2 regions of the Bacillus sp. AK128 genome follow, and region 2 is predicted to be linked to the other one. Evidence: a T-box and tRNA genes for the amino acid it is inferred to sense, from the RefSeq annotation. Region 2 holds a T-box; the other holds one or more tRNA genes.
What was found. A T-box is a leader RNA that pairs with one kind of tRNA and senses whether it is charged. The one in region 2 lies ahead of M1D60_RS05070 (valine--tRNA ligase), so its partner is inferred to be a tRNA-Val.
Positions count from the first base shown of each region.

Region 1 (10,942 bases), 2.1 Mb from region 2:
TCTCTTGTTCATGGTGCGTTGGAAGAAGCAAAGCAGCATGGGATTATTGGGGTTTTAACTGGAATGTTCGAGGTAACAAGCTCTGGTATTTCAGCTGCTATCATCTTTGGGTTTATTGGTGCCTTAATATTTAAACCTAAGGGATGAAAGAAGTGCTGTTCGTATAGTGGTGGAGTAAGGTAAAAATCCAAGGTATCGGATTCTTACCTTCGAAGGACTACCTTCGATAAGCAAAGATTTTAGTAAAGAGCCTAAAAAAGAGAGGGATTTTATGCCTGAGTGGCTGCATGTTATCATACGATCTATTTCTATATTAATAGGACTTTTTTTTATATTAAAAATCCTAGGAAAAAAACAATTATCACAGCTTTCCTTCTTTGAGACGATTGTTGGGATCACAATAGGTGATATAGCAGGGACAATTTCTATGGATTTAGCCGTTTCGTATGTACAAGGCCTTGCAGCAATTTTTATTTGGGCATTAATTCCCTTTCTCTTGGATTTTTTTGCTGTAAAGAGCAAAAGATTTCGTGATTTTGTGGAAGGAAAGTCGACCGTTTTTATTAGAGATGGAAAAATATTAGAGAAAAACTTAACAAAAGAAAAATTCTCTGCTGACGAACTGCTGGAAATGCTTCGTAAAAAAAATGTGTTTAAAGTAGCTGACGTCGAATTCGCCTCTTTAGAACCTACAGGTGATTTAAGCGTCATGTTAAAAAGAGAGAAACAACCAATAACTCCACATGATCTTAATCAACATCCAAAATCTGAAAGAGAACCTCAGGTTATTATAATGGATGGAAAAGTCTTAGATGATTATTTATCAACACTACAACTAAGCGAAAGTTGGCTACAGAACGAGCTTGAAAAGAATGGTGTGAGGAAAGAAGAAGTGTACCTTGCACAAATTGATGGAAACAACCAACTTCATCTTGACTTATATGATGATGACCAGCAACGAACTAACTATACATTCGAATCGAGAAGAATATCAGCAACCTTAAAAAAATGCCAAGCAGAGCTAGAATTAATAAGCCTTCAAACAACTAACAAAACCATTCAAACCTTCTATCAACAACAAGCTACCCAAATGTCCACACTCATCCAAAACCTAGATTCCCATCACCAAACACACTAACGCACTAAAGCGGTGGGGGCCTGTCCCCCGTCACGGTGCTGCGTTAAAGGAGTGGGGGACAGGCCCCCGGCGCGTTAATGTGGTGAAGGATTCTTTATGGATTTCCACATTTGACCCGGTACACTTGTCCAGTCAGTTCTGGTCTAGCCACATAGTATATAGAGAACAGATTCCCAAATGCTAATTTCTCTTAACCCTTCGCCTCAGGTGAAGGGTCTTTTTTATATAGTCTCTGTATTTGTCTAAGAATGTCAGAAAAAGTTGTATGTTTTTGGCTGTTTTATAACAAAAAACGTCAATGTTTTTAATAGGCATATTAGATAATGGGACTAGGTTATGATCTGAACGTTTCATGGACATAAAAACATAAAATTATACGAATGGTTTAGTAAGTGAAAAAAGTGGGTAAATAATTAAGGAGAGGTGTTTAAAATGGGTTATATACTTCCAATAACTAGGCATGAATATACGCAATATGCGAACCGTATGTTAAAAACTGGAGCATCCCCATTTGTATTACCGCAAGTTGCTAAGGTATCATTAGAAAAGCGATTAAATGATCAAACCAACCACGAGCAATTTGAATTCGAAGCTTCTGAGGAGCATAATATTACTGCTCAATCTACCACTAAACAGCAAGTTAAGCCGACATTAAATTATCAACTAATCTCAAAAATTACTGGTAAGGGTAGAAATATAGACGAGGCAATTTAATGATAAGGATCAACTAAAATGGAATTTATAAAAATATTTGAAGATCATTACTACTTTAAAGCAGCTGTTAATATCGGTTATGTACATCAATCAAAAGAGGGGATGGGGCTTTTAATTGATGCAGGACTTGATTCCCAGAGTATGAAAAAGGTGATTAGGAGGTTAGATGAAGAACAACTTCCAATTACGCATCTTTTTATTACTCATTCCCACGCAGATCACTATGGTGGTGCGGCTTATCTTCAATCTAACAAGAAGGTTTATACAATTGCACCCTATTTAGAGGAGGCAGTGCTCCGCAATCCGATTTTGGCTTCATTATCCTTTTATCAAGCTAATTATCCAATCAGGGATCTTCGTAACAAATTTATAGAAGGACAGGCTATCCAAGTAGACCAGGTAGTAAATGAAGGGTTTGTAGAAATAGATGGGTTTACCTTGGAAGTGATCTCACTTCCTGGACACAGTATGAATCAGATGGGATTGAAGGTAAATAATCTTTTGTACGCAGCTGACTCTTACTTTGGAAATGACTCCTTACAAAAGCATAAAATCCCCTATATTATTGATCTTGAGCAAACCCTAACATCATTAGATAAACTAAATAGTCTATCTTGTTTTGGGTCGATTCCAGGACACGGTGTTTTTGAGGAAGAGTTTAAAAATACGGTTAACGAAAATATAAAAATTCATTTAGAAATTCTAGATACAATGAAAATAGTTATTGACGAGAATCATCTAGGGGTTAGTCATGAGCAGTTGATTCGCGAAATGTGTGAAAAAAGAGGTATTGAATTAAAAAACCTAACATCGTGGGCCTTATATCGAACGGCTATAACTGCGTACTTAACGAAGCTCTACGATGATCAAGATGTAACTTTAGAATTACATAATAATACTCTCATGATAAAAAAGAGGGAGAAGCCTAGTATTTAATTACATGAAGGGCTTCTCCCTCTTTCCATTCTGCATATAAGCAATCTTTAATTCGATTGCATCCATGTACTTTTAATTGACTTAACAACCACTCACGATTAACGCCTGCCTCTATTATATTATCCTTTACAATCTCCCCATCTTGAATGAGGGCTATAGGCAAATAAGTGGGTTCTTCTTTAATATTTAAATCTTGTTTCGTTGGTGTATCAAATTTTGATTTCTTTAATATACTAACCGTTCCATCTGTCTCTAGAAGTGCATATTCTACTTCCTTAATTGAGAAAACATCTTTCTTCCGCAATAGGTTTTGAAGTTGGTTAAGATCTAAATTATTTGATTTAAGTTCCTTGTAATTAATTTGACCTCTGTGAATAATGATAAAAGGTCTTCCCTCTAGTATATTTCTAGATGCCTTAAATTTTTGAGTAATAAATTCAGTAAAATAAATGAGGAACCCCCAAATTGTCACGACATATAGGATTTGCCAAAAATTAATATCTTTGTCATGAATAGCTCCACCGACTAACTCACCTAGAACAAGTGAAGAAATGAAATCAAAGGGAGTTAATTGATTAATTTGAGTTCTGCCAAGTGCTCTTGTTGTAATCATTAAAGCAAGATATCCAACGACCAGCTTAATTGCAAGCCCTGCAAAATCCATAGTTGTCACCATTCCTCTCTTTTATAGATTGCACAGGTATAGATGGATTTATGAGAAAACATATGAATTTATAAAAGCAACGCTGATATGTTATTAAATGAATGAATATACTCTGAATAGGAATACTAAATACAAAAAGGGGCAGGACACAAATGGGGCCAGTACTTGAAGTCATTTATACAAATTTACTATCTCCACTCATATTATTTTTTATTATCGGAATTATCGCCACACTCGTAAATTCAGATTTAAAAGTACCCGAGGCTTTTTATACCGGGTATACGATGATTATCCTTTTAACAATAGGTATAAATGGGGGTAGAAAATTAAAGAACGCCTCTTTCAGTGAGATGTTCCTAACCATTATTGCTGCTTTATTATTAAGTTTATTTATGCTAGCGATTACCTATCTAATTGTTAGAAATATGTTCAAGTTTGATTCAGCTAACTCTTTAGCGTTAGCTGCACATTATGGTTCGGTTAGCGCAGTCACTTTTGTAGCCGGCTTGTCGTTCCTTGATAAAATGGGTGTTGGTTATGAGGATTATATGCCAGCAATTTTAGTAGTAATGGAAGGTCCGGCGATTGTGGTGTCCATTGTTATATATAAGATGATGGTCCAAAAAAAAGCAGGTTCTACCTCAGGGTTAGGATCAGTGGTGAAGGAAGCTTTTTTTGGAAAAAGTATCTTTTTACTATTAGGTGGCATTGCTATCGGATTCATTGCATATGAAGCTGAATTATTAAAAATCGAACCATTTTTCGGAGATTTGTTTTATGGAATTTTAAGTATCTTTTTATTACATATGGGCATGATTGCTACCCAACAAGTGCGTGATATAAAGGGAGTAAAATGGTTTTCCTTTGCATATGTATTTATTCTGCCTCTTATAGGAGGTATCAGTGGAATTCTAACAGGAAGTATTATTGGATTATCAATTGGAGGAACATTTATCTTAGGAGTATTAACTGCAAGTGCTTCCTACATTGCCGCACCAGCAGCCATACAACACGCGATTCCAGAGGCAAATCCAGGTGTATATGTCGGGTCTTCACTGGGTTTAACACTTCCCTTTAATTTAATCTTTGGCATTCCTTTTTATTATTGGTTTTCAAACGTTATTGTTAGTTAAGAATATGAAAACGAAAACAACCCAAATCAATGTTGATTTGGGTTGTTTTTATTTAATGAAGCAACCGAATTAAACTTCTTTAATCATGGTTACATGAGGAATTCCAGCATCCATGAATACATCATCGGAGATCGTTTTATAACCAAGCTTCTCATAAAAACCTTCTGCGTGAGTCTGGGCATTAAGCTTTAATTTATGAAAACCTTTATCTCTCGCAACTTTTTCCAAGGCATCCATAATGTGTTTTCCTAATCCTAGGTTACGATGGGATGAAAGGACACAGATTCTTTCCATCTTTCCAATTCCGTCTACTTCACGTAATCGTCCTGCTGCAACAGGCTCTTTTTCATCATCATACATCACAACATGAGTACATTCGTTTTCATACTGATCAATCTCTTCTTCTTCTGGTACTTGTTGTTCATCAACAAATACAATACGTCGTACCTTTAGTGCATCAGCAAATTCTTGTTCATTTGTTACTACTTTTACTTTCAAATTTTTTAGCATTCCTTTCCTAAGTGGAATGTTTCGTGAACAGTCCACGACCCGTTTTCTAATTGATACAATAGTTGGAATCGATCAATCGTCTCTTCATAGTTAATTTTTAACATTTTCAGGGAGCTTAGCACATCTGAATGCTCATCATCTGATAGGTTTTGGGCAATGGTAATATGCGGAACATAAGCGAATTCACGGTCAGATGATAAAACACCAGTATGCATTTTATTGTGTAGTTCTTCTAATTCTGACTTTGCTTCAACTCCAAAATAAATAACATTATTAACTGGATGGAAGGAGCTAACCTTATATACATTTACTTTAAAAGGTTGAATTTCTGAAGCAATTTTATGTAATTCTCGAACAATCGTTGTAACCTCATCCTCAGTTGTTTCAAAACCACTTTTTAAAGTGATGTGTGGAGAGATAAGGGCATAGTTCGGATCATATCGTTTTCGATACGAATTAGCATAATCTTGTAGTTTTTTTGATGGAAATATTGCAATACCATATTTCACAAGTAACCCTCCCTAAATTTTATCAAGTATTTTTTGCTAACATTATATCAAATAATTTAGCTATAACCTATAGTTAGTCATTTAGGATATAGTGTAATGCTTTCTTTAAATCAGGCTGCCAATAGGTCCAGGTATGATCTCCGTCAAATTCATCACAAAGTGCTTCAAAGCTTTTGGTTTTAATTAGCTCTGAAAGCTTTCGATTTGGAGTAACAAAATCTTGTATAGTACCGTCTGTTGTCTTAACTGAATCTTCTTTTGTTCCAAAAGTATGATAAAGTTGCAACAAATGTGGAGATGAAAAGCTTTCAATTTTCTTAAGAATAGATTCATCGACATAGGGAGACTGCATCATGATTTTTCCAAAGGTATGAGGGTACTGTAGCCCTGCTAACAATGAAATCGTACCGGCTAATGAATCCCCAATTAGTACCCTTCCACGTCCCATTTGATATGTAGGGTAATGATCATCTAAAAAGGGCACTAATTCATGAGCTAAAAAGCGTATGTATGCATCCTTTTGACTACCTTCCGGGTGATATTTATCACGTCGATCTTGTACATTTCGATAAGGTATACCAACTATAATACTATTTGGTACCCTTTTGTCTTGAATAAGCTCTTCAGTAACACGGGATATTCTTCCTAGATTGAAATAATCCTGACCATCTTGTGCAATGACGAGATGGTATTTATATAAAGTAGAGTAATTGGAAGGCGTATAAACGACTAGTGTCATTTCTTCCTGAAGGGATTGACTATAAAATTTTATTTCTTCAGTCTTTCCGATGTTTTTGTCCATATGTAAGCCTCCATTCAATGTTGCTTTTTCAAGTTTTAATAAATTTAAGCAAGCGCTTAAATGATGATTTCTTATATTGTAGCATAAAAGAAGAAAGAGTCCTTGTATATTGAATTAGATTTTCTCAGTAATAGTATCGGGCAGTTTTTCATACGTTTTTACTGTTACAAGGGTAATTGAGTTCCAATTCCTGATGGTTCGATTTCTGGAGGGGCATGCGGTGAGCCTCGCACCTTCCGCTCCAATTAATTAGTTTTAACTTTAGTGAATTTTTTAACAACAGTTTTCTAGAAAAAAGCCTAATATATTGAATTAACTTCTTGAACAAAATAAATGATTGATTGAAAAATCACCATCAGCAATATGAATAACTCCAAACGAATAAAGCGGATGTCGGCGTTTATCAGTGGGAGAACCAGGGTTAAATAACGTTACCCCATTTACAATTTTATAAATCGGTATGTGAGAATGTCCAAATAAAATAAGATCTACTTTATTACTTGAAAAGGTATTATAGGCCCGTTCTTCAGTGTTTTTTCCTTTGCCTAGATGACCGTGAACTAGTCCAATATTTATGCCGTTAAATGACACAATTTTTTGATATCCAAGTAGAGTAACAATATCCACATCATCAACATTACCCGCAACACCATCGATCTTAATCATGCCTTTTAATGTAAGATAAACATCTACGGACTGCCAGTCACCAAGGTGAAGGAGGTGATTAGCTGTTTTAATTTCATCAATAAGCTTTGCTGGAAGTTCCTTCGCTTTCTTCGGAAGATGGGTATCTGATAAAACAATTATTTTCATCCAGTGCTCCTATTGTAAAAAATTTGTATTATCTTGCAATTGTTGTATCTTCATTTCTCCTTTCTCAGATATAGGAGTGATGGTGAGTTCATAATAACTTTGATTAAGGACATCAAGGTAGAGCTCTACATCTTGATTACTACCTAATATCCATCGGTTTGGGTCTTTTATACTTTTCTCATATTTAATATCAATCAGTAACTGAGCACCCAGATCATGGATAAAACGATCGAATATAAGTCCTGAAGCATCATTTTCAAGCTCATTACTTAGCTCCATAGCATACTGACTATTAGTGAAGTAAGTTGTAGGTATTCTATATTTCTTCATATATAATACTCCCTTCATTGGTTTATATTTAGTTTACGGAATCAATGATCTGTTATGTAGAAAAAATAGGAAAAAAACGGTGTGTTTTCTGAAGGAGTCTAAGAAGGTAAGTGAGTAGCAGTAAGCTACTGAATCTTTCTGCTGCCAGCTAGTGAAAGTCGAGTTTTGACCGGGGAGGCAGATAAAATATTTTGAAACGAAAAGGATCTATTTGCTTTTCTAAGTTGACAATATCCGTTGACATAATACGGAGTTACTCTTCTTATAGTAAAAACTCGATGGGATAGCTGGCCAGATGAAGAAAGGTAAATGATTTCAGCAGCTTGATTTTCTGCTAATAAACGTTCAAAAAGTGGTTGGAAAGAACCCATGTAATCACCTCTTTATTATTATATTAGAACATATGTTCCTAATCAAGTTGTTTATGATCATTTATTTTAGAAAATAGTGGACATTGACAATCTGAAAGATTTTGGGTATATTATTTCTACATTGTTAATCTGACTTGTTAGCTCAGTGGGAGAGCACTTCCTTGACAGGGAAGGGGTCGTGGGTTCGAATCCCTCACAGGTCATCAACTAAAAACCCTTGTGAAGCAAGGGTTTTTTTGCTTTCAATAAACCTCTGAAGTTGTCTACCTTGATATGATATCCCAACTTCTTACAAAAAATAGCTAATTTAATAATATCTTCAAAAAAACCTAGTGTTCACATTTACTAGGTTTTTTTATGTTTAAAGACGTATTTAAAATGGTATATGTAATATAAAGAGATTGGAGATGAGAAAATTATATGGCAACCGTTACAGCAGGTTTTCAAGTACTTCCAAATGGAAAGGATATGGATACTGATGGAGTGATTCCAGAAATGATTGAGATCGTTAAGGAATCGGGATTGAAATATGATATTGGTCCTATGGAAACAGTGGTAGAAGGAGATTTTGATGAAATTATGCTCTTAGTTAAAACGACACAGCAGGTTGGTATTAATAGAGGAGCAACAGAAGTATTGACGAATCTAAAAATACATTATAAACCTGATGGAGTTTCTATAAAAAATAAAAGAATTCATCAGTAGCTAGTAATTAAGTAGAAGGATTCAATTCTTTCTACTTTTTTACATAAGAAAAGACTATATAAAAATATCAAGATCCCTCTTTTTGAGAAGAGGGATTTTATTAATAGGTTTTAAATTAACTTACTCAAAATGCTCTTCAACAAATTTTTGCTCTTCCTTAGGGGATAAAACACGAGTAGCTTCGCCAATATTACCATTTTGTAGCTTCCATATAGCATTGTGATCATCATCTGCTCGCGAAAAATCACCGTTATCCCAACGATTTAGTATGGATAGGTAAAGGCTAGCATGCTTATAATCTTTCTGATTAGTTTCTATAATTTCTTTTAATCTGTTAATTCTTTCCGGTGTTATACGAATAGCCCCCCACTTCTCTTCAGCTTTTACCTTTTGGTGGGACATGAAGTGAATGGCAGTTTGGATTTGATTTTCTTTCATCCCAAACGGAAATAATTCTTCTACTGGTTTGTCGTCTTTGACAATATTTTCGGATAACCTTGTTTGATTCGTAAAATTCTCTGCAATTTGCTTTTTCTCAAAGTTGGTTGTAGCAGTATTGTTCCAAAACATATAACCAAACATGCCAGCCATCACGATCATCGATACACTAACAACTTTAATTTGTAGTCTGTTTATTATGTAAACCTCCTAACGAGTGAAGCTTATCTCATGTCGCAAACTCTAAACCTTTCCTTAATAAAAATTACGAGTGAATTTCATAATTATACCAAAATTTGTAATAAATAAGGAGGTCCATTAAGTGAATTAAATCATGTAGAAGTATGTGTTAAATTGTTTGAAACTCTATCTTCTGAAATATATTCAATGGATTTGTAATGTTGTATATTTGTAATACAAATAATTTTTGTACTTATATTCCTTACATTTAAAAATTCTTAGATTAATCGTGCAACTATATGTGAGGCTCTAAGTGTTCTAGCGGTAGAGGACTGATTAAATCAACGCAAGCTGAAGCTAGTTGATCAATGAATAAGTAAATAAAAAAAGAAAAGGGAGATTAAAATGGTCGAAGTAAAGAACATTTTTTGTATTGGAAGAAACTATGCAAATCATGCGTTAGAACTAGGAAATGAGATACCTTCTTCTCCGATTTTATTTTCTAAACCCACTCATGCATTAGTGAAGGCTGATGGGAGTACAATTCAGTTTCCAGCTAATCGTGGAGAAATTCACCATGAACTTGAAATTGTTATACATATTGGCAAAGAAGTACCTGAGGAATTTGAGGTTGAAGATGTAGTGGATCAACTAGCTCTTGGGATTGATTTTACATTAAGAGATGAACAATCAAAGCTTAAGGACAAGGGGCATCCTTGGTTAAAGGCAAAAGGGTTTAGAAATTCTGCTATTATTACAGAGTTTTGGAAGTTTCCTGGGGTAACCGCTTGTGAGAAAGTGGAGTTCTCTTTACTTAAAAACGGTGAGGCAGTTCAAACTGGAAATATAAAAGATATGATGTTTGACTTCACACAAATTATTAAACAATGTAACTATTATTTCGGTCTGCAAAAAGGCGATATTATTTACACGGGTACACCAGAGGGAGTGGGACCTATTCAGAATGGTGATACTCTGCAATTACTGTGGAACCAAGAGGAAAAGGGGAGTGCTAAGGTAGAGCTTAATTAAAAGAAGTTAACAAAGTAGGGTTATAGGGTTTAGTTAAAGTAGTAATTACAAGGCTTGGAGTAGATCCAAGTCTATTTTTGTTGAGAAGAATTACTAGAGTAAATAATAGTTTATTTAAAAAATTCAGATAATAATGTTGACAACGCTTTCATATATTATTACTATTCAATTAGACCCAGCAATTATTACCTAGTACTAAACCTTGAAAATATGAGTATTGGAGGGAATGAGATGAACAGTATTTGGCTTGCGATTATTGGTACCGTTGTCTTTGTGTTAGGCTATCGTTATTACTCCAAGTTTGTAGCAGAAAAGATTTTTAGGTTAGATCCAAACTATGTCACACCAGCACATCAGTTTAATGATGGAGTAGACTTCGTTCCAACGAAGAAATCCATTTTATGGGGTCATCATTTTACATCCGTAGCCGGGGCAGCGCCGATTGTTGGTCCTGCGATTGCCGTATATTGGGGCTGGTTACCTGCTTTATTATGGGTAATTTTAGGAACTGTGTTTGCGGCAGGTGTGCATGATTTTGGAACACTTGTACTATCTGTAAGAAATAAAGGACAATCAGTTGGAACATTAGCAGATAAGCTAATTGGTAAACGAGCAAAGCTATTATTCTTATTTATTATTTTAATTTTAGTATTAATGGTAAATGCGG
Region 1 is NZ_CP096379.1:3,161,918-3,172,859, reverse strand. It holds gene spoVAE (stage V sporulation protein AE) at 1-147, shown strand, start outside; gene M1D60_RS15925 (DUF421 domain-containing protein) at 272-1,138, shown strand; gene M1D60_RS15920 (hypothetical protein) at 1,571-1,852, shown strand; gene M1D60_RS15915 (MBL fold metallo-hydrolase) at 1,871-2,788, shown strand; gene M1D60_RS15910 (DUF421 domain-containing protein) at 2,778-3,464, opposite strand; gene M1D60_RS15905 (sodium-dependent bicarbonate transport family permease) at 3,605-4,585, shown strand; gene M1D60_RS15900 (GNAT family N-acetyltransferase) at 4,655-5,095, opposite strand; gene M1D60_RS15895 (YjcG family protein) at 5,089-5,604, opposite strand; gene M1D60_RS15890 (alpha/beta hydrolase) at 5,678-6,406, opposite strand; gene M1D60_RS15885 (metallophosphoesterase family protein) at 6,719-7,219, opposite strand; gene M1D60_RS15880 (hypothetical protein) at 7,229-7,549, opposite strand; gene M1D60_RS15875 (hypothetical protein) at 7,675-7,920, opposite strand; tRNA gene M1D60_RS15870 (tRNA-Val) at 8,052-8,123, shown strand; gene M1D60_RS15865 (thiamine-binding protein) at 8,341-8,625, shown strand; gene M1D60_RS15860 (DUF6241 domain-containing protein) at 8,746-9,207, opposite strand; gene M1D60_RS15855 (fumarylacetoacetate hydrolase family protein) at 9,649-10,275, shown strand; gene M1D60_RS15850 (carbon starvation CstA family protein) at 10,507-10,942, shown strand, end outside.
Region 1: it encodes a tRNA-Val, which carries the amino acid that the T-box ahead of M1D60_RS05070 (valine--tRNA ligase) is inferred to sense. The anticodon was not compared.

Region 2 (10,942 bases):
CGATTCTAAAGGCAAAAGAGATGGCTGGTGAACCGAACGCTGAGGAGTCATTAAAACTATTCATGAAGATTTTTGATATTGAACAGGATGTTGAGCATCAAAAGGCAACAGAGGCGCAAAGAGCAACTGTAAGCAAGGTAGAAAAGCAAAAGGTAAACTGGCAGGTTTCTACTGCTCAAGAAGTTTAAAAGCAAAAATAGATGAGGAATATGTGAAATGAGTTGGATTTATGATCTAACAGTACTAATATATGCGCTTAGTGTGCTTTTATATTTTATTGATTTTTTACACAACAACCGGAAGGCCAATCGTATAGCCTTCTGGTTGCTTTCTATTGTCTGGAGTTTGCAAACCTTTTTTCTAGTCATTCGTACGATTGACACTGGCCAAATTCCTTTATTTACGATTTTTGAAAGCTTATATTTCTACACTTGGGTTTTAATCACCCTCTCTTTGGTTATCAATAGACTTGTACGGGTTGATTTTATTGTTTTCTTTACAAATGTACTCGGATTTTTTATTATGTCTCTTCATACATTTGCACCAACACAGCATTCATCAACCATTTTGGCTGAGCAGCTCGTATCTGAACTACTCATCATACATATTACAATGGCTATTCTCTCTTATGGCGCCTTCTCGATTTCCTTTATATTTTCCATCCTTTATTTATTGCAATTTAACCTATTAAAGAAGAAAAGATGGGGCAAACGATTACTGCGGATTGGTGATTTATCTAAATTAGATCATATGTCCTATGTGTTGAACGTAATTGGTGTTCCCATGCTATTATTATCATTAATTCTTGGCGTCATTTGGGGTTACATAAAGCTCGATCCTTTCCATTGGTATGATGTGAAAGTAGTAGGATCATTCATTGTGCTTCTTACCTATAGTTATTATTTATATTTACGTGTAGGAAAGGTTATGGAAGGAAAAGGCGTAGCAACATGGAATGTAGCAGCGTTTCTTGTTCTTCTTATTAACTTCTTTTTATTCGGGAGCTTATCTCGTTTTCATATATGGTATTCATAGAACAACTATAAAGACTTGAACACACAGTGTTTCTAGGAGGATTTATTTTATGAGAAAAATAATTGTTGGCTCAAGACGAAGCAAACTTGCGATTACGCAAACTAATTGGGTCATTGAACAGTTAAAGGCCTTAGGTGCCCCCTTTGAATTTGAAGTAAAGGAAATTGTGACAAAGGGAGATATCATTCTAGATGTCACTTTATCAAAGGTTGGCGGTAAAGGTCTATTTGTAAAAGAAATCGAACAAGCGATGTTAGATAAAGAAATTGATATGGCTGTTCACAGTATGAAGGATATGCCTGCTGTATTGCCTGAGGGGTTAATTGTAGGTTGTATGCCAGAGCGTGTTGACTATCGTGATGCTTTAATTTCTAAGGATCACACTCCGTTAATGGAGCTAAAAGAGGGAGCCGTTGTTGGAACAAGTAGTCTAAGAAGAAGTGCTCAATTACTTGCTGTTCGTCCGGATCTTGAGGTGAAGTGGATCAGAGGTAATATTGATACGCGTCTTTCTAAGCTGAAAAATGAAGAATATGATGCCATTATACTAGCAGCAGCAGGCTTGAAGCGAATGGGTTGGGATGATGATGTTGTTACAGAATATTTAGAAACAGATCTTTGTTTACCAGCTGTTGGTCAGGGTGCTCTTTCGATTGAGTGTCGTGAGGATGATCATGAGCTTCTTGAGCTCCTTCAAAAGTTAAACGATGCTAAGACGGAACAAACGGTTCGTGCTGAGCGAGTTTTTCTAAATGACTTAGAGGGTGGCTGTCAGGTGCCTATTGCAGGGCTTGCAAAGCTTACTGATCAAGGACAAATTGAATTAACTGGTTTAGTGGGCTCTCCTGATGGTAAAACGATTTTAAAAGAAACCGTTACAGGTACGGATTATGTGGAAGTTGGCAAACAGGTGGCGTCGCTACTGCGTAATCAAGGGGCAGCTGATTTAATTCAAAAGGTAAAGCAGGAGCTTGATTCCTAGTGGTCACACAGCCATTACAGGATAAAACGATCGTCCTTACTCGGAGTGAGGAAAAAAGTAAAGAGTTAGCGGAGGAAATAGAACGCTTAGGTGGAAGTTCTATCATCCTCCCTCTCATAGAATTTCGACCAATTAAGCTATCTAAAGAAGATGAACAGCTTCTATATAATTTGGATCAAGTAGAGTGGCTTGTTTTTACTAGTGTTAATGGTGTTCAGTACTTTTTTTACCTTATCCACAATCTACGAATCACTCTACCTACTGGTGTGAAAATAGCAGTAGTTGGTACGAAAACCAAGGAAGCTATTGTTCAGCAAGGTCATCACCCTACCCTGCTACCAAAGGAATATGTGGCAGAGGGATTAGTTGAAGGTTTCCAGGAGCAATCTATTAGTAACAAAACGGTTGTTTATATTAAAGGAAATCTGGCTAGGGACATCATTCCAAACGAGCTTTCACAACTTGGGGCTGAGGTGAAGGAACTAATCGTTTATGAAACCTTTTGTCCAACTGAGAAAACACAAATGATCAAGCTATTAGAACAAAAGGTGGATGCGATTACATTTACAAGTCCATCAACGGTTCATCATTTTGTACAATTACTTGAAGGGACTCAGTGGCGCGAATGGCTACATAAAGTGGTCGTTTGTTGCATCGGGCCTATAACTGAAAAAGCAGCTTTAGCGGTAGAGATCGTACCAACGATTGTGCCACATACATATACAATGGACCATTTATTACAGGAACTTATTTCATATTATCAGGAAGAGGGGAATACTCATGACCTATTTTAATCGTCATCGCCGATTACGTCAGTCTTCTAATCTACGTTCAATGGTGAGAGAAACTCATCTACATACAGAAGATTTTATTTATCCTATTTTCGTAGTGGAAAAAGAGAATGTTAAACAAGAAGTTCCATCGATGCCAGGGGTATATCATCTATCACTTGATTTCTTATTAGAAGAAGTGAAGGAAGTAGTAGAGCTTGGGATTAAATCGATTATTTTGTTTGGTGTACCAAATGAGAAGGATGAAGTAGGCACCTGTGCTTATGACGAAAATGGAATTGTTCAACAGGCTATCCGAGTTGTAAAGGCGGAGTATCCAGAATTAGTTGTCGTTGCTGATACATGCTTATGTCAATACACATCACATGGTCATTGTGGTGTCGTGGAGGATGGGTATGTTCAAAATGATTCAAGTTTAGAGCTATTAGCGAAGACTGCTGTTAGCCAGGCAAAAGCAGGTGCAGATATTATCGCACCATCGAATATGATGGACGGATTTGTTGCTGCTATTCGACAAGGGTTAGACGAAGCAGGATTTGTTGATACGCCTATTATGTCTTATGCTGTAAAGTATGCATCTTCTTTCTACGGACCATTCCGTGATGCTGCACATAGCACACCCCAATTTGGGGATCGTAGAACGTATCAAATGGATCCGGCTAACCGCCTTGAGGCAATGCGTGAGGCAGAATCTGATTTGGCAGAGGGTGCTGATTTTCTTATTGTAAAACCAGCATTATCCTACTTAGACATCATTCGTGATGTGAAAAACAATTTTAATGCTCCAATTGTTGCTTATAATGTGAGTGGAGAATATTCCATGATTAAAGCTGCTGCTAAAAATGGCTGGATTTCTGAAAAAGAGATGGTTTTAGAAATGCTTACAAGTATGAAGCGCGCTGGTGTTGATCTAATCATTACATATTTTGCAAAAGATGCTGCCGCTTGGTTGTCTGAGAAAGAATAACAGGAGGCTATACAAATGAAGCAATATTCAAAATCAATCGAGGCTTTTAAAGAAGCAAAAGAGCTTTTACCTGGTGGAGTAAATAGCCCGGTTCGTGCATTTAAGTCGGTTAACATGGACCCTCTGTTTATGGAAAGAGGAAAGGGTTCTAAAATTTATGATATTGATGGTAATGAGTATATAGATTATGTACTTTCTTGGGGTCCACTAATCCACGGTCATGCTGATGACACGGTTGTTGAAGCAATTAAGAAGGTTACCGAGCTTGGAACAAGTTTTGGTGCTCCAACTCTTATTGAAACAGAATTAGCGAAATTAGTTATTGAAAGAATTCCATCGATTGAGATGGTTCGTATGGTTAGCTCTGGAACGGAAGCGACGATGAGTGCTCTCCGTTTGGCAAGAGGCTACACGGGTAAAAACAAAATTATGAAGTTCGAAGGCTGTTATCATGGCCATGGGGATTCATTATTAATTAAAGCAGGTTCAGGTGTAGCAACACTTGGTTTACCAGATAGCCCTGGTGTACCTGAGGGTGTGGCCCAAAATACGATTACAGTTCCATATAATGATATGGAAAGTGTGAAGTATGCATTTGAGCAATACGGTGATGATATTGCCGGGATCATTATTGAGCCAGTAGCAGGGAATATGGGTGTCGTTACACCGTTACCGGGCTACCTAGAGGAATTACGAGAAATTACCTCACAATACGGAGCTTTATTGATTTTTGATGAGGTTATGACAGGATTTAGAGTAGGCTATCACTCCGCACAAGGAAAATATGGAGTAACTCCAGACTTAACCTGTCTAGGTAAAGTTATTGGTGGAGGTCTACCAGTGGGTGCGTATGGTGGACGAAGAGAAATCATGGAGCAGATTGCACCAGCTGGACCGATCTATCAGGCTGGGACGCTCTCAGGAAATCCATTAGCGATGACGGCAGGTCTAGAGACTCTTCGTCAATTAACGCCAGCTTCCTATGAGGAGTTTGAAAGAAAAGCAGATCGTTTAATTGAAGGTTTCACGGCTGCAGCTAACAAGCATGGTATTCCTCATTCCTTAACTAGAGCAGGTTCGATGGTTGGCTTCTTCTTTAACGATGCAGAAGTTACCAATTACGACCAAGCCAAACAATCTGACCTAGGAAGATTTGCAGAGTATTACCAGCTTATGCTTCAAGAAGGCGTATTCCTACCACCTTCCCAATTCGAAGGCATGTTTCTGTCCACCGCACATTCAGACGAGGATATCGAACACACCATCCAAGCAGCAGAAAAAGCCTTTTCCCAATTGAAAAAATAGGCTGATTTGTTATAGTTTTAAAAATCCAAAATTAGTGAACAACCACTTTTCTCTATATGAGGAAGGTGGTTTTTTATTATGCCTCTGTTAACTCTTGTTGTTGATTTTCGTTCCAGGACACTCGCTTTCCGCACTTGCACAGGATGTGCTGGCTTCTGCGTTGCTCACAAGACGTGGCAGTCATTAGTAGAGGAACATTTATAATCGCATCCATCCACTTCAATCAACACTTATAAAAATCAACTATAAAGAACACCTAAATCAACAACAAGATTAACAATGTTTATAAAAGATCTTCTTGTAAAAATTGATGTTGTTATTTGGATAGCCTTGTTAAAATACTGAGTTGATTGGAGCGGAAGGCGCTCGACTCCTGTGGGAGATAGAGGGAAGCGTGAGACCCCGCAGGCGAAGCTTGTCTGGTTGCAGTGCCCAGCTCCTCGAGGTCAAATAACCCTTCTAGAATAAAAGGGAAAACCACCCTTTTTTTCTAGAAGGAACATTTGCTTGTCGGAGCTAATCCGGGCACTTCCACTTTTCGATGAGGAGGCTCACGTCCCTCCCCACGGAAAGCGAGTGCCTGCAGCGGAAATCAACGGACTCAATATAGATTCAATTCTTATATATATTAGCAATAAAATATACGAAAACAGCCTTTATAAAAGAAGTTTGTAAGATTAAGAAAGTTTCTTTCATAAACAAGCGTAGACTATCATAAATTTTAAATGACATCGTAAATATTTAGGAAGGTTTGAAGGGAGGAACGGAACGTGACAATTGAAAACCAATCGTCGATACGATTTTCTGTAGAAGAATCAATCTGGTTTGAAAGAGGACAGGAAGTAGCAGACTTGTTGTCAATGTCATTAGATCCTGAAATTATCATCCAAGAACATGATCAATATATATCTGTTAGAGGTGGTCTAATCTTAACGGGGGAATATCATGCGGATGATTCAGAGGGTGAGAGTACATTACAGCCTGGAGCAAGAACTGTTCAGGAAGTAGAACGTAATGAGGAGGGATTGTCTTTATTACGACATAAATTCCCGATTGACATCACGATACCGAAAAACAGAATTCAGAATCTTAACGATGTATACGTAACGATTGAAAGCTTTGATTATGAGTTACCGCAACGAGGTAATTTATTACTTGAAGCCGAGTTGTCGATTACAGGTATTTATGAAGATCAAGAAAGAAGCGAAGCAGCTCAGCAAGAAGCTCCACCAGCACCTCTACTACCTGTAGAAAATGTAGAAGAAGAGGTTGAGGATCTCGTGGAGGAAGAAGTTCTGGATATACCGCAGCCAGAAGAACTAAATTTACCTGAAGAAACTCCAGCTACTCCAGAAGTGGAAGAAGAAGAGCTAGTCCAACCACTAATGAGAGGCTCCCTTTATGAGGATGAGGAAGTGGATGAGGTAGATCAATCTGAGCAGGAAGATGCCTACACTCCTTTTGTTGTAGAAGCAAAACGTGATCCGGTTGCTGAAGCAGAAGAGGCTTTAGAAGAAGCGGTTGAAGAACTAAATGAGGAAGAGCAAATCCCTGTCTTAGCAAGAAAAGAAGGTCCTCAATTAGAATTCAAGAGTCGTGTCGATCAGCCAGCCAAAACTGCTAAGTCTGAGGAAGCAAATGGGGATGAAAGTTATAGTACACGAGACGAGAATGCTCTATACTTAACAAAAATCTTTGCTAAAGATGATGAGTCAGAGACTACTAGATTAAAAATGTGTATCGTTCAGAAAGATGAAACATTAGAGCTAATCGCTGAAAGATACGAGGTACAGCCGCAGACTTTAATCAGAGTTAATAATCTTGACCGTGATCATTTGGCTGAAGGTCAAATCTTATACATTCCTGTTGCAGTAGGGAGTCTTAAATAAAAATTAGGTACGTGAGAGAGTCTACACTCCTCACGTCTTTCTTTAGTAAGGGAATTTGTTGACGTACTAACTGTTAAAAAGGAAGTGCAGTCATGACTACTACAAAAATAGGTTACAATATTCAACCTTTACTTAATGAGTATGGAGTAGAAGCTGATTATGTAGAGGACCTAGGTTCTATTAAGAAAATATACTCTCAGCAAGGTACACTAGCTTTAAAGAAAACAAAGCTTTTACCTAATGAACTTAAACAATTCGAGCGAACCTTGAAATTTTTACATTATAAAGGATACGGAATGGCAGCTCCTGTTTATACAACGAAAGCGGGATCTTATTTTGTTTTTGACAGACAGCACCAAGCTGCCTATTATGTGATGCCATGGTTATCACCTAATGCTGAGGAAGAACGAAATGATCACCCTTTTAAAATGCTTAAGCAATTAGGAGAATTGCATGTTAAGACGGTAAAAGAGGAAAAGATATCAGAAGAACAGATTTCTCAGCTTGTTGACACTGAGAAGGAAAAGTGGCAAAAACGTAAGGCTGAATTAGAGAAGTTTGTTGAGAAGTGCGAGGATCAAGCCTTCATGTCTCCTTTTGAATTATATTTCTGTACTTATTATCAAGAAATGACGAGAGCTAGTGATTATGCCTTACGAAAGTTAGATGAATGGCATGAGCTGATGAAAGAGAAGAAGAACTACCGAACTGTTTTTACACATGGTAAACCATCCCTTCAGCATTTTTTATATAATGTCGAGGGAAATGGATATTTCATTAATTTTGAACGGGCGAAAAGACTTCCGCCCATTTATGATCTTCTCTATTTTTATTTTCGTTCATGTAAAACCTATCCGTTTCAAAATGATGATCGGTTCCAATGGTTTCAAACTTACCGAAAGCATTTTGGACTCAGGGAGGAAGAACTTACTTTATTTATGGCCCAGCTTGCTTATCCTGAGAGCTTGTACAAGGCTGTAAAGGATTATCGGCAGAGTAAAAGTAAAAAAGAAAAGACAGAAAGAGCCCATGTCCAGCTTTTACAAAGAGGATACTGGCAAATGAAAAATATAGAATATTTTTTAACGAATATCATGATGTATGAGGAGCAGGTCAAACAACAACAGCAGCAAAAAGAATCCCAAATGAATTCTTCATAAGGGATTCTTTTTAATTTTTATGATTAAACTCTTGTTCGGGTATCAAATTATTATAGTTTGATCCACGTCATATCCATTCTAGTTTGAAGCTTACCGCAAGCATGATAAGTATGGAAAGAAGAATGACATCAAAGGTTGTGGGTAAAAATATGGTTCGAATTGCTTGGAAAATCGTAAGTGGGATAATAATTTGAATTCCAACCGCTCGACAATACCTTAACCAAGGGGGAAGCGCATATGGATTATAACGTCTCCTCATCATTTGCCCTCCTAACTCAGTTATCCTACTATTAATCTATGTAATAACCATATAAAGGTGAGTATTTTGCTTGAACAATTCATATGGATATTACACTATACGCATAAGTTTTAAAAAATATGGCAATACTTATTGACGATTCAGTATCAATTTCGTAGACTAAGTTATATATTAAAGTAACTAACTAATAATGAATGATGAAATGCAAAGATAGGGAAGAGTACAGATTAGCTCCTTCAGAGAGAGAAGCCACCGGATAGTCTAAATATCCAATGCTGAAAGGTTTCTTAGGTAAAGCGAGGCTGGAAGGTCGCCCTTAAGCAGCTCTTTTGAACGATAGTAGGGAGAGCCGGTTCTCAGCCGTTACCTGACTTGAGAGTGTAGAACCATAAGCGTGTAAACGTGATTGGGTTTTACAAAAAAAGGTGGTACCGCGAAATTCAGCTCCTTCGTCCTTTTATTGGATGAATGGAGCTTTTTTATTGCTTAGGAAAACTATAAGATTTATCACTTGTGGATAACTAAGCGTAGTGCATAATAATCCGGCTCCAGCGCCCAGCCCCTCGAGGTCAAATAACCCTTGAAGAGTAAAAGGGAAAGATCACCCTTTTTCTCTTCAAGGAACATTTGCTTGTCGGGGCTAACCAGGGCGCCTGCGCCTTTTGTTTTTTTCTTCGGCAAGTGACAAGCACTGCTTGAATTTGGCGAAAATGTGAGTAAGGAGGAAATTGGGATGGAAGCAAATGGGCAAATGTTATCAACAAAGTATGATCCGAAGGCTGTTGAAGCCAATCGGTATGATTATTGGTTAAATGGTAAGTTTTTTGAGGCGAAGCCAGAAGAGGGGAAGGATCCTTATACAATTGTGATTCCGCCTCCAAACGTGACAGGGCGTTTACACTTAGGGCATGCATGGGATACGACTCTTCAAGATATTATGACTCGTATTAAAAGAATGCAGGGGTATGATGTTCTTTGGTTACCAGGGATGGACCACGCTGGAATTGCCACACAGGCGAAGGTAGAGGCAAAGCTTCGTGAAGAAGGTAAGTCTCGCTATGATTTAGGGCGTGAAAAATTCCTAGAAGAAACATGGAAGTGGAAAGAGGAGTATGCGGGCCATATTAGAGAGCAATGGTCAAAGCTAGGTTTAGGACTAGATTACTCACGGGAACGCTTTACAATGGACGAGGGACTCTCTAAAGCGGTTCGTGAAGTGTTTGTATCCTTATATGAAAAAGGACTCATCTATCGTGGTGAGAGAATCATAAACTGGGATCCTGCTACAAAAACAGCCCTTTCAGACATTGAAGTTATCCATAAAGACGTTCAGGGTGCTTTCTATCATATGTCTTATCCTCTAACTGATGGATCAGGTCATATCGAAGTTGCAACAACAAGACCTGAAACCATGCTAGGTGATACGGCAGTTGCGGTTCATCCTGAAGACGAGCGTTATAAGCATCTAATTGGGAAGACAGTAACTTTACCAATTGTTGGTCGTGAAATCCCGATTGTTGGTGACGATTATGTAGAAATGGAGTTTGGTTCAGGAGCTGTAAAAATTACACCTGCACATGATCCAAACGATTTTGAAATCGGAAACCGTCATGACTTAGAACGTGTTCTTGTGATGAATGAAGACGGTACAATGAATCAAAATGCTGATAAATACCAAGGCTTAGATCGCTTTGAGTGCCGTAAACAGATTGTTAAGGACCTTCAAGATCAGGGTATCCTATTCAAAATAGAGGAGCATACCCACTCGGTAGGACATAGTGAGCGTAGTGATGCAGTGGTTGAACCATATTTATCCACACAATGGTTTGTAGACATGCAGCCACTTGCCAATAAAGCAGTTGATTTACAAGCTTCATCTGAAAAAGTAAACTTTGTTCCAGAGCGTTTTGAAGGTACGTATTTACGCTGGATGGAGAATATCCGTGACTGGTGTATTTCACGTCAGCTTTGGTGGGGACATAGAATCCCAGCTTGGTATCATAAAGAGACTGGTGAAATGTACGTTGGACGAGAAGAACCAACTGATATTGAAAATTGGAAGCAGGATGAGGATGTACTTGATACATGGTTTAGTTCCGCGTTATGGCCATTTTCAACGATGGGTTGGCCAGATGAAGATGCGGCTGATTTCAAGCGTTATTATCCAACAAACGTACTAGTAACTGGATATGATATCATTTTCTTTTGGGTATCAAGAATGATCTTCCAAGGTCTGGAGTTTACAGGAAAGCGTCCGTTTGATGATGTATTAATTCACGGATTAGTTCGTGCAGCTGATGGACGTAAAATGAGTAAGTCACTTGGAAATGGTGTAGATCCAATGGATGTTATTGAAGAATACGGAGCAGATTCACTTCGTTACTTCCTATCAACTGGAAGCTCACCTGGTCAGGATTTACGTTTCAGTATGGAAAAGGTAGAGGCAACTTGGAACTTTGCTAACAAGATTTGGAATGCTTCACGTTTTGCACTCATGAATATGGATGGGTTAACGTATGAGCAAATCGATTTAACAGGTGAAAAATCAGTAGCT
Region 2 is NZ_CP096379.1:1,063,817-1,074,758, forward strand. It holds gene hemA (glutamyl-tRNA reductase) at 1-188, shown strand, start outside; gene M1D60_RS05030 (cytochrome C assembly family protein) at 217-1,035, shown strand; gene hemC (hydroxymethylbilane synthase) at 1,085-2,017, shown strand; gene M1D60_RS05040 (uroporphyrinogen-III synthase) at 2,017-2,811, shown strand; gene hemB (porphobilinogen synthase) at 2,798-3,775, shown strand; gene hemL (glutamate-1-semialdehyde 2,1-aminomutase) at 3,791-5,080, shown strand; gene spoVID (stage VI sporulation protein D) at 5,851-6,969, shown strand; gene ysxE (spore coat protein YsxE) at 7,062-8,129, shown strand; gene M1D60_RS05065 (hypothetical protein) at 8,197-8,388, opposite strand; T-box leader at 8,587-8,848, shown strand; gene M1D60_RS05070 (valine--tRNA ligase) at 9,122-10,942, shown strand, end outside.